Hahella sp. HNIBRBA332: one gene and its partner. The protein of the gene in region 2 interacts with the protein of the main gene of each other region in a pairwise test. Links are inferred from orthologs where the notes say so. Each region holds a gene or a part of one and is shown on either strand. Other genes may lie near its edges.

Evidence for each region. Proteins that work in one complex are often made in the same cells at the same time.
Region 1: the proteins of lepA (region 2) and O5O45_RS27710 interact in binary tests that used the Escherichia coli proteins (3 or more experiments, as listed by UniProt). The link is inferred for Hahella sp. HNIBRBA332 from one-to-one orthologs.

What each region holds. Positions count from the first base shown.
Region 1 is NZ_CP132203.1:6,242,748-6,247,958, reverse strand. Bases 2,030-5,013 are described here. They hold O5O45_RS27710 (zinc transporter ZntB), read left to right. Parts: upstream 2,030-3,024; coding sequence 3,025-4,002; downstream 4,003-5,013. Other genes in these bases: O5O45_RS27705 (alpha/beta fold hydrolase), read right to left, coding at 3,999-4,916; O5O45_RS27715 (thioredoxin domain-containing protein), read left to right, coding at 2,030-2,848. In the rest of the region: O5O45_RS27720 (DUF3429 domain-containing protein), read right to left, coding at 1-394; more of O5O45_RS27715, read left to right, coding at 560-2,029; O5O45_RS27700 (PspA/IM30 family protein), read right to left, coding at 5,068-5,211. UniProt on the Escherichia coli protein: Zinc transporter. Acts as a Zn(2+):proton symporter, which likely mediates zinc ion uptake. Purified ZntB reconstituted in liposomes also binds and transports Cd(2+), Ni(2+) and Co(2+).
Region 2 is NZ_CP132203.1:3,937,137-3,943,102, reverse strand. The notes cover bases 1,395-4,376. They hold lepA (translation elongation factor 4), read left to right. Parts: upstream 1,395-1,976; coding sequence 1,977-3,776; downstream 3,777-4,376. Other genes in these bases: lepB (signal peptidase I), read left to right, coding at 3,825-4,376; O5O45_RS17400 (DegQ family serine endoprotease), read left to right, coding at 1,395-1,775. In the rest of the region: O5O45_RS17405 (SoxR reducing system RseC family protein), read left to right, coding at 1-215; more of O5O45_RS17400, read left to right, coding at 366-1,394; more of lepB, read left to right, coding at 4,377-4,592; O5O45_RS17385 (DUF4845 domain-containing protein), read left to right, coding at 4,675-5,043; rnc (ribonuclease III), read left to right, coding at 5,040-5,720; GTPase Era, read left to right, coding at 5,717-5,966. UniProt on the Escherichia coli protein: Required for accurate and efficient protein synthesis under certain stress conditions. May act as a fidelity factor of the translation reaction, by catalyzing a one-codon backward translocation of tRNAs on improperly translocated ribosomes.

The sequences.
Region 1 (5,211 bases), 2.3 Mb from region 2 along the record:
ACAAGGTCAGATGACAGCGCATCTGCTGGTAATCCGCACGCCAGTAGTCTTCCAGAACGAATCGGTCCAGTCCGTAAAAGAACAGAAACGCCGCCGCCAGCGTCAATGAGCGCAGGCCGGGCGGCAGTCCCGGCGCCGTCCAGGCCACAATCAGACAGACAATACTGGCCCACAACAATCGCGATGGCGTTGCCGGCCCTTCTCCCCGCATACCGATCAACCAAACGCCGCCGGCCATGAACGCCAACAAAGCCATGCTGTAGTAGTCGAACATAGACCGCAACAGCGGGCCCTCCTCGCCGCCGAGAACGCAGGCCACGCCCAGAACCAGCAGCGGCGCGGCCCCCAGAATGGCGCTCATACGCACGTATTTTTCACTTTCCCCGGCGATCATGCCTCCCCCCCGTTGCCTCCAGACAGGCGAAACGTCGCCCTCCGCACCAGCTTTTACGCTCAAAAATCGGGGAAAGATCAGGGATTATTTTGCATGAAACGGAAGATATGCATTATGTTCAGTAGTGCAGGGCCATAAGCACTCATCGCCACAAAGGAAAGACCTATGTCCGCCAGTGATCCGTTGCAACTCGCCCGGGCAGGCAAACAAGGCAGTTACCCCGTGCGCACCCGTTACCGGCGTCAAGACGGAATTCCCGTCTATACCAATCACCTGATACTGGAAGGCTCGCCCTACCTGCTGCAGCACGCTCATAATCCCGTGAACTGGCGCGCCTGGAACGACGATACCTTCGCCTTAGCCAAAGCGGAGAACAAACCGATATTTCTCTCCATCGGTTACAGCACCTGCCATTGGTGCCATGTCATGGAGGAAGAGAGCTTCGATAATGAAGACGTGGCGCAAACCCTCAACCGCTACTTCATCCCCGTCAAAGTGGACCGGGAGCAGCGACCCGACCTGGATGAGATTTATATGACCGCCGTGCAAATCATCACCGGGCACGGCGGCTGGCCTATGTCGAGCTTTCTTACTCCTGAGGGAAGACCCTTCTTCGGCGGAACCTATTTTCCCCGCCCTCGTTTCATCAGCCTCCTGCAAAAAGTTCATGAACTGTGGGTGGATCAGCAGGAGAACCTGCTGGAACAGGGGCGTCGGCTGGCGGACGCCGTCAACGTTTATCTCAGGCCAAAGCCGATCTCGGAAAACCTGGCGGAAAATCTGATCGAAACGGCGGCGGAAAAGCTAATTGGTTATAGCGATCGCGAATGGGGCGGCTTCGGTAGCGAACCCAAGTTTCCTCAGGAGCCCAACCTTCTGTTCCTGCTCGACATCATTGAACGCGACTCCCGACCGCTGGACCGACAACCCGCCTGGAGCGTGGTAAAGAGCACACTGGACGCGCTACTCGCCGGCGGCGTTTACGATCAGGCGGGCGGCGGCTTTCATCGCTACGCAGTGGATCAACGCTGGCAGGTCCCTCACTTTGAGAAAATGCTCTACAACCAGGCGCAGCTGGCGCGCTGCTACGCCCGCGCCTATAACCTGAGCCGGGATCCTGAATATTTGAGGGTAAGCAGGGAAACCCTGGATTACGCTCTCAGAGAAATGCGTTCTCAGGAAGGCGTGTTTTATTCCGCCACGGACGCAGACAGCGAAGGCGAGGAAGGCAAGTACTTCGTATGGACCTACCAGGAACTGAGCCAGCTTCTCGACAAACCCGGTCTGGCTCTGGCCAAGCAGGTCTATGGCGTCACCCGGAAAGGCAATTTTGAAGGCGCCAATATTCTGCATCTACCCTGTTCTTTGCAGGAGAGCGCTGGAACACTGGGTCTGACTTACGAGGAGTTACTGCAGCAACTGGCGGACCTGAAAGCGACCCTATTACAGGCTCGAAGCCAGCGCGTTCCACCTCTGCGCGATGACAAAGTGATAACGGAATGGAACGGTATGATGATCGCCGCGCTGGCTGAAACCGCCGTCATCACGGGCATCAGCGCTTACGGAGACGCGGCGGTCATCGCCGCGAACCAATTATGGCGCAGTCAGCGTGGGGAAGACGGCCTGTTCCACCGCATCAGTCTGGATAATCTCCCCAGCGACGACGCGTTGCTGGAAGATTATGTGCATTACATGGAAGGACTGTTGCAGTTGTATGACTACACCCATGACCACCTTTGGCTGGAGCGAATGGAAGCTTTGGCGACCACGTTGGAAGAGCAGTTTCTGGACGCCGAACAAGGCGGATTTTTCATCACCCCAAAGAATGCGCAAGGCCCGCTGCTAGTACGCAGCAAACACTGCGGCGACAACGCCACGGTCAGCGGCAATTCGCAGTTGGCGTCGGTGTTGGCGGCGCTGCGTCTGCGCACTGGCGACCTCAACGTACAGCGCATGGCGGAGAACCAGATCGCCGCTTTTACCGGGCAAATCAACCGCCATCCATTATCAGCGCCAGTGTTTCTGAAAGGGCTGAACGAATGGCTGGCGCCGAATCCTGTCAATCTGCAATACGCCGCGTCCGGCCAAATGTGGGCCGCGGTCGCTGTGAAAGAATACAAAGAGGACCACTTGCTGGAAGTGCAACTGGATATACACATGAGCGAGGGGTGGCGCATTCAAAGCCACAACTGCCCCACCCCTGACGGCCACCGCACGCAAGTGGAATTGCTGTCGCACACTGATCACGACCTGCTGGACATACGGTATCCCCCAGCAAACGTATGGACGGATCACAATGAAAGCAATGCCTTGGAAGTCTATGACGATCACTGTTGCATTGAGCTGACTTTACGTCGCTCCACACTTTCACCGGTGCGTCTGGCTCTGCATTTCCAGACATGTAACGAACAGGTTTGCCATCGCCCGCACACGCTTAACTTCAGCCTTTGGTGAAGCGCCCGGTGAAAAGACGCAGGCATCTTGGCCGATTGCGCCTGCTGGCGACTGCATCTAGTCTTAGCCAAAAGCGTTACCGGCTCTATGCAACCGCTTAAGGTTGATGTTTAGTCCGGCGACTTGCTTAACCCGATCAACGTTTTCCCGATCAACCTTAACGGAAGGAAGAGACGGTGACTGACTCCCATCCGATTATTCACGCATTTCAACTGGACGGCGGCGGCAGCGCAACGCCCATCCCCGTAGAAGAAGCCGCCGAGGCGGCGCAGGACAAATCCCGCCTGACCTGGTTACACATCAATGTGTTGAATCCCGGCGCGCTTAATTTATTGGAAAATCAACTCGGCCTGGACTGGCTCATCGCCGAGGCGCTGATGGCCGACGAAACCCGTCCTCGGATGATGGAGCTGAATGAAGGAGTATTGATCATTCTGCGCGGCGTCAACCTGAACCAGGGAGCGGAGCCGGAAGACATGGTGTCGCTGCGGGCCTGGATCACCGAATACGGCGTCATCAGCGCCGGGCGGCGGCAATTGAAGGCGACGGCGGACATAATCGAAAAGCTGGAGCAGAACATGGGCCCCTGCGGCGCCGGCGAGTGGCTCACGGAAATGTGCGTCGAGCTTTATGATCACATGCAAAGCGCTGTCACCACACTGAACGAAACCACTGACGATCTGGAAGATCGGGTATTGGTGTCTCAGGACGAGTCCATTCGTGAATCCATCATTTCCACCCGCAAGCGAGCAATCGTGTTTCGTCGCTATATCTCACCGCAACGGGATGTGATCGCCCGTCTGCAAACGTCGGAGCTGCCCTGGATCAGCGCTAACGACAAGCGCAGACTAACGGAGGTAATGGACTGGCTGACCCGTTATGTGGAGGATCTGGACGCTATCCGCGAGCGTTCTCAGGTGATCAAAGACGAGTTGGCGGCGGCCATGAACGACCGCCTGAACCGCCACCTGTATCTGCTCTCCATAGTCGCCGCAGTATCCCTGCCGCTGGGCCTGCTCACCGGCCTGTTCGGCATTAATATCGGCGGCATGCCAGGCGTAGATGACGGCAATGCGTTCTGGCTGTTCTCGGTTCTGTTGGTCGCTCTACTGGTGCTGGAAATCGTCTATCTGCGCAAGAAAGGCTGGATTTAACCGACAGATCGCGCATGTTCGATGACTTTTTGCGCCAGTTTCGGCAACAAAGGCAGCGGCAGATCATGCCCCCAACCGGGAATCATCTCTAACTTCGCGTGGGCGATGCTTTGCTTCAGCATCTGCCCATTCTTGGGTTTCATCAAAGGATCCGCCGAGCCATGCAAAATCAGTGTTGGCATGGTGATGTCCCGCGCCAGCTTCTCCAGACTGCCTGTGGCGAGGATCGCCCGCATCTGCCGGACAATGCCTTTGGGTCGATAGCTGCGCTGATAATCTCTGGCGATGCGCTGCAGAATGCGCTCTTTGGGTGTAGGGAAGGACGGACTTTGCACCGTCTCCCAGAACGCTACGCCGCGTCTCAACGCGGCCTCCTGATGATGTCCGCGAACACCGCCGCCGTTGATGCGCCATAGCGTTCCCAGATCCGGCATCGGTTGCTTGGGGCTGTTGTTGGAGGTCATCATCAAAGTCAGGGACTTGATCCGCTGCGGCTGTCGCGCTGCGACAATCTGCGAAATCATTCCCCCCATAGAGACGCCCACCAGATGCGCGCGCTCTATATTCAAGGCGTCAAGCAATGCAATGGCGTCGTCCGCCATATCGTACAACGTATAGGAAGCCGTGACCGGCAAGCCCAGCTTGGAGCGCACAAAGTCTACTGGCACCGGCGCCCGATGGGGGCAATCAATTTCCGAGGAGTGGCCGATATCCCGATTATCGAGCCGGATCAGGCGAAAGCCCGCCTCCACCAATGGCTCCAGAAATTCCGGCGGCCAGGCCGTCATCTGACAGGCGAGCCCCATGATGAGCAACACCGGCTCGCCATCTGGGTCGCCCAGTTCTTCGTAACAAATCTGAATGGAGTTTACCTTGAGGTACTGCTCCCGGGGGTGGTAATACGCGTGGGTCATGGTCCGTACAATCTTAAAGCCGCTGTCTCAGCCTTCATTAAAGGTCAACCAATCATATACGGGAAGTTAAGGGTAATTGATTAACTTTCCAAGTTTTAACGCAAAAAACCGCGCAAAATGCGCGGTTTTTTGCCGTTTCTGCGGCGAACAATCAGGCTGATTTTTTACGAATGCGCTCCAGTACCGCGTCGGCCTCGGTTCTGGGACCAATGCCCGCTTTCCGCAACTTATCCTCCAGACCATCGTCGTTCAGCCCATCATCCAACTGCTCCATAGCGCGCTTCATATCATCGAA
Region 2 (5,966 bases):
TGCTAAACGCTTCCATGCTGGTTTATCTGACTCCCTTGGTCGCGATGATCGTTTTAGCCGGCGTTAGTCAATCGCTGCTGCATTGGCCCGACCTTGGCGTCGCCCTGGCGGGCTTGTCAGGACTGGGCTTAGGCTTTGTTTTTGTTAAAATCTTGTCATCAAGGCTGTCTTGCAATCCCTCCTACCATCCCCAATTATTACGCAAGCTTTGTTAAGCGTCGTATAGCCTAGTTCCAATTATCTAAAGAAAATCTGACGCCATTATGTGAGCCGAGAGGCGTTGGCTCGTTTGGTTGGAGCGCCTGGGTCAAACGACTAAGCCCATGATTAGCGTGAGTGGTTTGGGTAACCAAGTGGAGTTGCATATGAAGGTTTGTCAGAAATTTACGGCGGTTATGCTGGTCTGGTTGAGCGCCGTTGTCAGTATGCGGGCGGGAGCTGTTGATTTACCTGATTTCACAGGGTTGGTGGAGAGAACTTCACCGGCGGTGGTAAACATAAGCACCGTGCGTAAAGTCGGAGACGATAGCGCTCAGTATTATTTCGGCGGCCCTGAACAAGACCAGATCCCTGAATTCTTTCGTCATTTCTTTGGCGACCCATACCGTCGCAGAGGTCCGCAGGAAGCCCAGTCAACGGGATCTGGCTTCATTGTATCCAAAGATGGCTACATACTTACCAACAACCATGTGGTAGCGGGCGCTGATGAAATCTTTGTCCGACTTATGGATCGTCGCGAGCTGACGGCGGAGCTGATCGGATCTGATGAGAAGTCGGATTTGGCGGTTTTGAAAGTGGAAGCTGACGATCTGCCGGTCCTAAATTTAGGCAAGTCTTCTGAACTCAAGGTAGGTGAATGGGTGGTCGCTATCGGCTCTCCTTTTGGGTTTGAATATACGGTGACGGCGGGGATTGTCAGTGCAAAGGGACGTAGCTTGCCGAATGAAAACTATGTGCCTTTTATTCAGACTGACGTGGCTATCAATCCCGGCAACTCCGGCGGGCCGTTGTTTAACCTCGAAGGGGAGGTTGTCGGCATCAACTCTCAGATCTATACCCGCTCAGGTGGGTTCATGGGGGTTTCTTTCGCAATTCCTATCGACGTTGCACTGGATGTGATGAATCAGCTGAAAGACACAGGCGCGGTCAAGCGCGGCTGGTTGGGCGTGCTAATACAGGAAGTGAATAAGGATCTGGCGGAGTCCTTCAATCTGAATAAGCCGCGTGGGGCCTTGGTGGCGCAGGTCATGAAAGGATCGCCCGCCGATAAGGCCGGCTTGCAGCCGGGCGACGTCATCGTCAGCTACAACGGCAATGAGATTGGGTTATCCTCTGAGTTGCCGCACTTGGTAGGGCGGACCTCACCGGGAGAGAAAGCGAAAATGAAAGTTGTGCGTCGCGGCGATGAAATGGATGTTGACGTGGAAATCGGCCAGTTGCCCGCCGACGACAACGGCGTCGCCAGCGTGCCGGCAGGGCAGACCGCGCCACAGAATAATGCTCTGAATCTGCAGGTTCGCGATCTGACGGATGAAGAAAAAGAGAGCATGCAGGTCGCGGGAGGCGTCATGGTGGCGCAAGTCTTCCCCGGGCCTGCGGCGACAGCGGGAATTCAGCCCAATGATGTGATCAGTAGTATCAATAATAAAGATGTCGAGACGGTGGCTCAGTTCCATGAGGTGGTTGAGACGCTGCCGGTTGGCAAGTCGCTGCCAGTATTGATTATCCGTCAGGGCAACCCGGCCTTCATTGTGTTGAAGTTGAACAATAAGTAAGTCCAGGTCTGATTGGACGAGGCAGACGGCCGGGTTTCTTTAAATGAAACCCGGCCGTTGCTCGTTTTATTTTAGGGAAAGCGGCGTTTCTCCCAATATCGGTGTGAATTCTGAGGGTATTTTGTTAATTCGCTGCAATTTACTCGGCGGAGCTGTTAAAATTTCGCCGCCTTCAACTTTGAATCTGAGTGACAGTAGTCCGTGAGTAAACTCAACCATATTAGAAATTTTTCTATCATTGCCCACATCGACCATGGCAAGTCCACTTTGGCTGACCGCTTTATTCAATATTGCGGCGGTTTGTCTGATCGGGAAATGTCCGAACAGGTGCTCGACTCAATGGATATCGAGCGAGAGCGGGGCATTACCATCAAAGCTCAGAGCGTAACGCTCTATTACGATGCAAAAGACGGCTCCCGTTATCAGCTGAATTTTATCGATACTCCCGGACACGTCGACTTCTCATATGAAGTTTCTCGTTCGTTGGCCGCCTGTGAAGGCGCATTGCTGGTGGTCGACGCCGCGCAAGGCGTTGAGGCGCAGTCCGTGGCGAACTGCTATACCGCCATCGAGATGGGGCTGGAAGTTATTCCCATTCTGAACAAGATGGATCTGCCGCAGGCGGAGCCGGCGCGGGTGCGCCATGAAATTGAAGAGATTATAGGCATTGATGCGGCCGGCGCCGTGGAAGCCAGCGCCAAAGCCGGTATGGGCATCCAGGAGAGCCTGGAGCAAATTGTACAGTTGGTGCCGCCACCGGAAGGCGATCCAGACGCGCCGTTGCAAGCTCTTATTATCGACTCCTGGTTTGATAACTATTTGGGCGTTGTGTCCTTAGTGCGGGTTAAAAATGGAACGCTGAATAAAGGCGATAAAATCCTGATCAAGTCGACCAAGACTCAGGAACTGGTGACTTCCATTGGCGTGTTTACACCAAAGCGTACCGAGACCGGCTGCCTTAAGGCGGGCGAAGTGGGTTATGTCATTGCTGGCATTAAAGATATTCACGGCGCTCCCGTCGGCGATACCATTACTCTGGCGAAAACCCCGGATGTGGCTTCTTTGCCAGGATTCAAGCGTGTACAACCTCAGGTATACGCTGGCGTATTCCCGGTCAGCTCTGACGACTATGAAGACTTCCGTGACGCTCTGGATAAGTTGACGCTTAACGATGCGTCATTATTCTTCGAACCCGAAACGTCTGACGCCTTGGGGTTTGGCTTCCGCTGCGGCTTCCTGGGAATGCTGCATATGGAAATTATCCAGGAGCGTTTGGAGCGGGAATACGATCTGGATCTGATCACCACCGCGCCGACGGTAGTCTATGAAGTTCTGACCAAAAAGAATGAAGTCATCAAGGTCGATAACCCATCCAGGTTGCCGGATCCTGGCTTTATCGAAGAAATGCGTGAGCCTATCGTTGAGGCCAACATTCTTGTGCCGCAGGCATACCTTGGCAACGTCATTGCCCTTTGCGTGGAAAAGCGTGGCGTACAGAAGAATATGCAGTTCTTGGGCAACCAGGTCGCTCTGTCCTATGAAATACCCATGGGGGAAGTCGTACTGGACTTCTTTGATCGACTCAAATCGGTAAGCCGCGGCTATGCGTCTTTGGATTACCACTTTGTTCGTTTCCAGGCCGCCAATTTGGTGCGCCTGGATATTCTGATCAATGGCGACAAAGTTGATGCGCTGGCGCTTATCGTTCATCGCGACAACGCCGCCTCGCGGGGGCGTCTGCTGACAGAAAAAATGAAAGAGTTGATTCCTCGTCAAATGTTCGACGTGGCGATTCAAGCGGCTATTGGTGGGCAGATTGTATCCAGAACTACCGTTAAGGCCTTACGCAAGAACGTATTGGCCAAGTGCTATGGCGGCGACGTTTCACGGAAGAAAAAGCTGTTGCAGAAGCAGAAAGAAGGTAAGAAACGTATGAAGCAGGTGGGTAGCGTTGAAATTCCACAAGACGCGTTTCTCGCCGTGCTGAAGGTCGATAAATAAGACAATTGCGGACTGAAAGCAATAAATACAAACTGAATAGGACAAACGATGGACTTTGATTTCTCTTTGATTCTGGTTGTGCTGACCCTGGTCTCAGGTCTGATTTGGTTAGGCTTTTGGCTGTTTGTAAAGGTCAGGACGCGTGGTGGAAGTAACGCGATGATCAAAGAGCCGGTTGTAGTGGAGTATTCCCGGTCTTTTTTTCCGGTCCTGTTTTTGGTGTTGGTGGTCCGTTCCTTTCTTATTGAACCATTCCAGATTCCGTCTCAGTCCATGATGCCTACCTTGGAAGTGGGCGACTTTATCCTTGTTAACAAGTATTCCTATGGGCTACGAGTCCCTGTATTAGGGTACAAGTTCCTGGATTTGGGCGATCCGCAGCGGGGTGATGTGATGGTGTTTCGCACCCCGGAAGATAACACTACCAACTACATCAAGCGTGTAGTCGGCGTTCCTGGCGATACGGTCGAATATAAAGACAAGCGGCTAACCATCAATGGGCAGCCTATCGATGAAAAGCTAATCGCCGCATTGCCTGCGGGCGCTCCCAGAGAGCTCTATTATGAAGAGCAACTGGGTGAAAAACTGCACCGTATCATTAAGGAAAACTATCCAAACACCGGCCATGAAGGCAAATGGGTCGTGCCGGAAGGCAAGTATTTCATGATGGGCGACAACCGGGATCGCAGTAAAGACAGCCGTTATATTGGACTCGTTCCGGATGAGAATATCGTTGGCAGAGCATTCGCTATCTGGATGCACTGGGAAAAGTTCTTATCATTGCCCTCTTTTTCACGAGTCGGTTCGATACAGTAAGTGCGCATTAGTGTAAAAACAGTGAGTTAATGTCTACTCTCTAAATAATAATGGTTAATTAAGAGGATGCTAAGGAGTGAATATGCGCAAGAATCAACAGGGCGCTTCTTTTCTCATGGTGTTAGTTTGGATGCTGATAGGTATCTCTGTTATCACTTTAGGGTTGAAAATAGGGCCGATATACCTTGATGACTTTGCGGTTTCTTCTTCTTTAGATGGCCTGAAGCGTGAGTCTGATCTGGCCAAGCTATCAAATGAGCAGATTGTCTCTCGTTTAGAGAAACACTTCACTGTCAACAATGTGCGTAATTTTGACAAAAAAAATATCAAAATCACTCGTGAAAAAACAAAGGTTGTTGTGGCGCTAATATATGAAGTCCGAACCAATATCGTGAGTAATATTGATGCTGTCGTTTCATTTAATCACCAATTGGAAGCCAATAATCAGTGACAGCTAAGCTGGAAAGACTGCAGCGTGCGCTCGGATATACATTTAAAGAGCCTGCCTTGCTCACTTTGGCGCTCACCCACCGCAGCTTCGGTGGTCGTAATAATGAGCGCTTGGAATTTTTAGGGGACTCTGTCCTCAATTTTATTATCGCCGATTACCTCTTTGGTCGTTTTGAAGAGGCGCGGGAAGGGCAGTTGAGTCGTTTGCGCGCCAGAATGGTGAAAGGAGTGACTCTGGCTGAAATCGCCAGGGAATTTGATTTGGGTGAGTATCTGCGATTGGGGTCGGGGGAAATGAAGAGCGGTGGTTTTCGCCGGGAATCTATCCTGGCTGATGCGCTGGAGTCCATTATTGGGGCTATTTATCTGGATGCAGGCTTTGAAGTCTGCACAGACAGGGTGTTGAACTGGTTTGAAACCCGTTTGCAGAAGCTTAACCTGAAAGATACTCAGAAAGACTCCAAGACACGCTTGCAGGAATACTTGCAGGCGCGTCAGCTCAATCTGCCTCGCTACGAAGTTATTTCCGTGCAGGGGGAGGCGCACGCTCAAACTTTCCATGTACGTTGTGAAATAGACGGCCTGCCTGACTCGACAGAAGGGACCGGCAGCAGTCGGAGAGTTGCGGAACAGAAGGCGGCGAAGCAAGCTTTGGTGGCGTTAGGAGTGGATCAGTGAGTATTGACGTAAATTCGCAAGAGAACAGCCGCTGCGGTTATGTGGCGATCGTTGGGCGGCCGAACGTAGGCAAGTCCACCCTGCTGAATCATATACTGGGGCAAAAGATCAGCATTACCTCCAAGAAGCCGCAAACTACCCGGCACCAGATATTGGGCATCAAGACAGAGGGTGACTATCAGGCTATTTATGTGGATACGCCAGGTCTGCACCAGCTGGACAAGAAAGCGCTTAATCGGGTGCTGA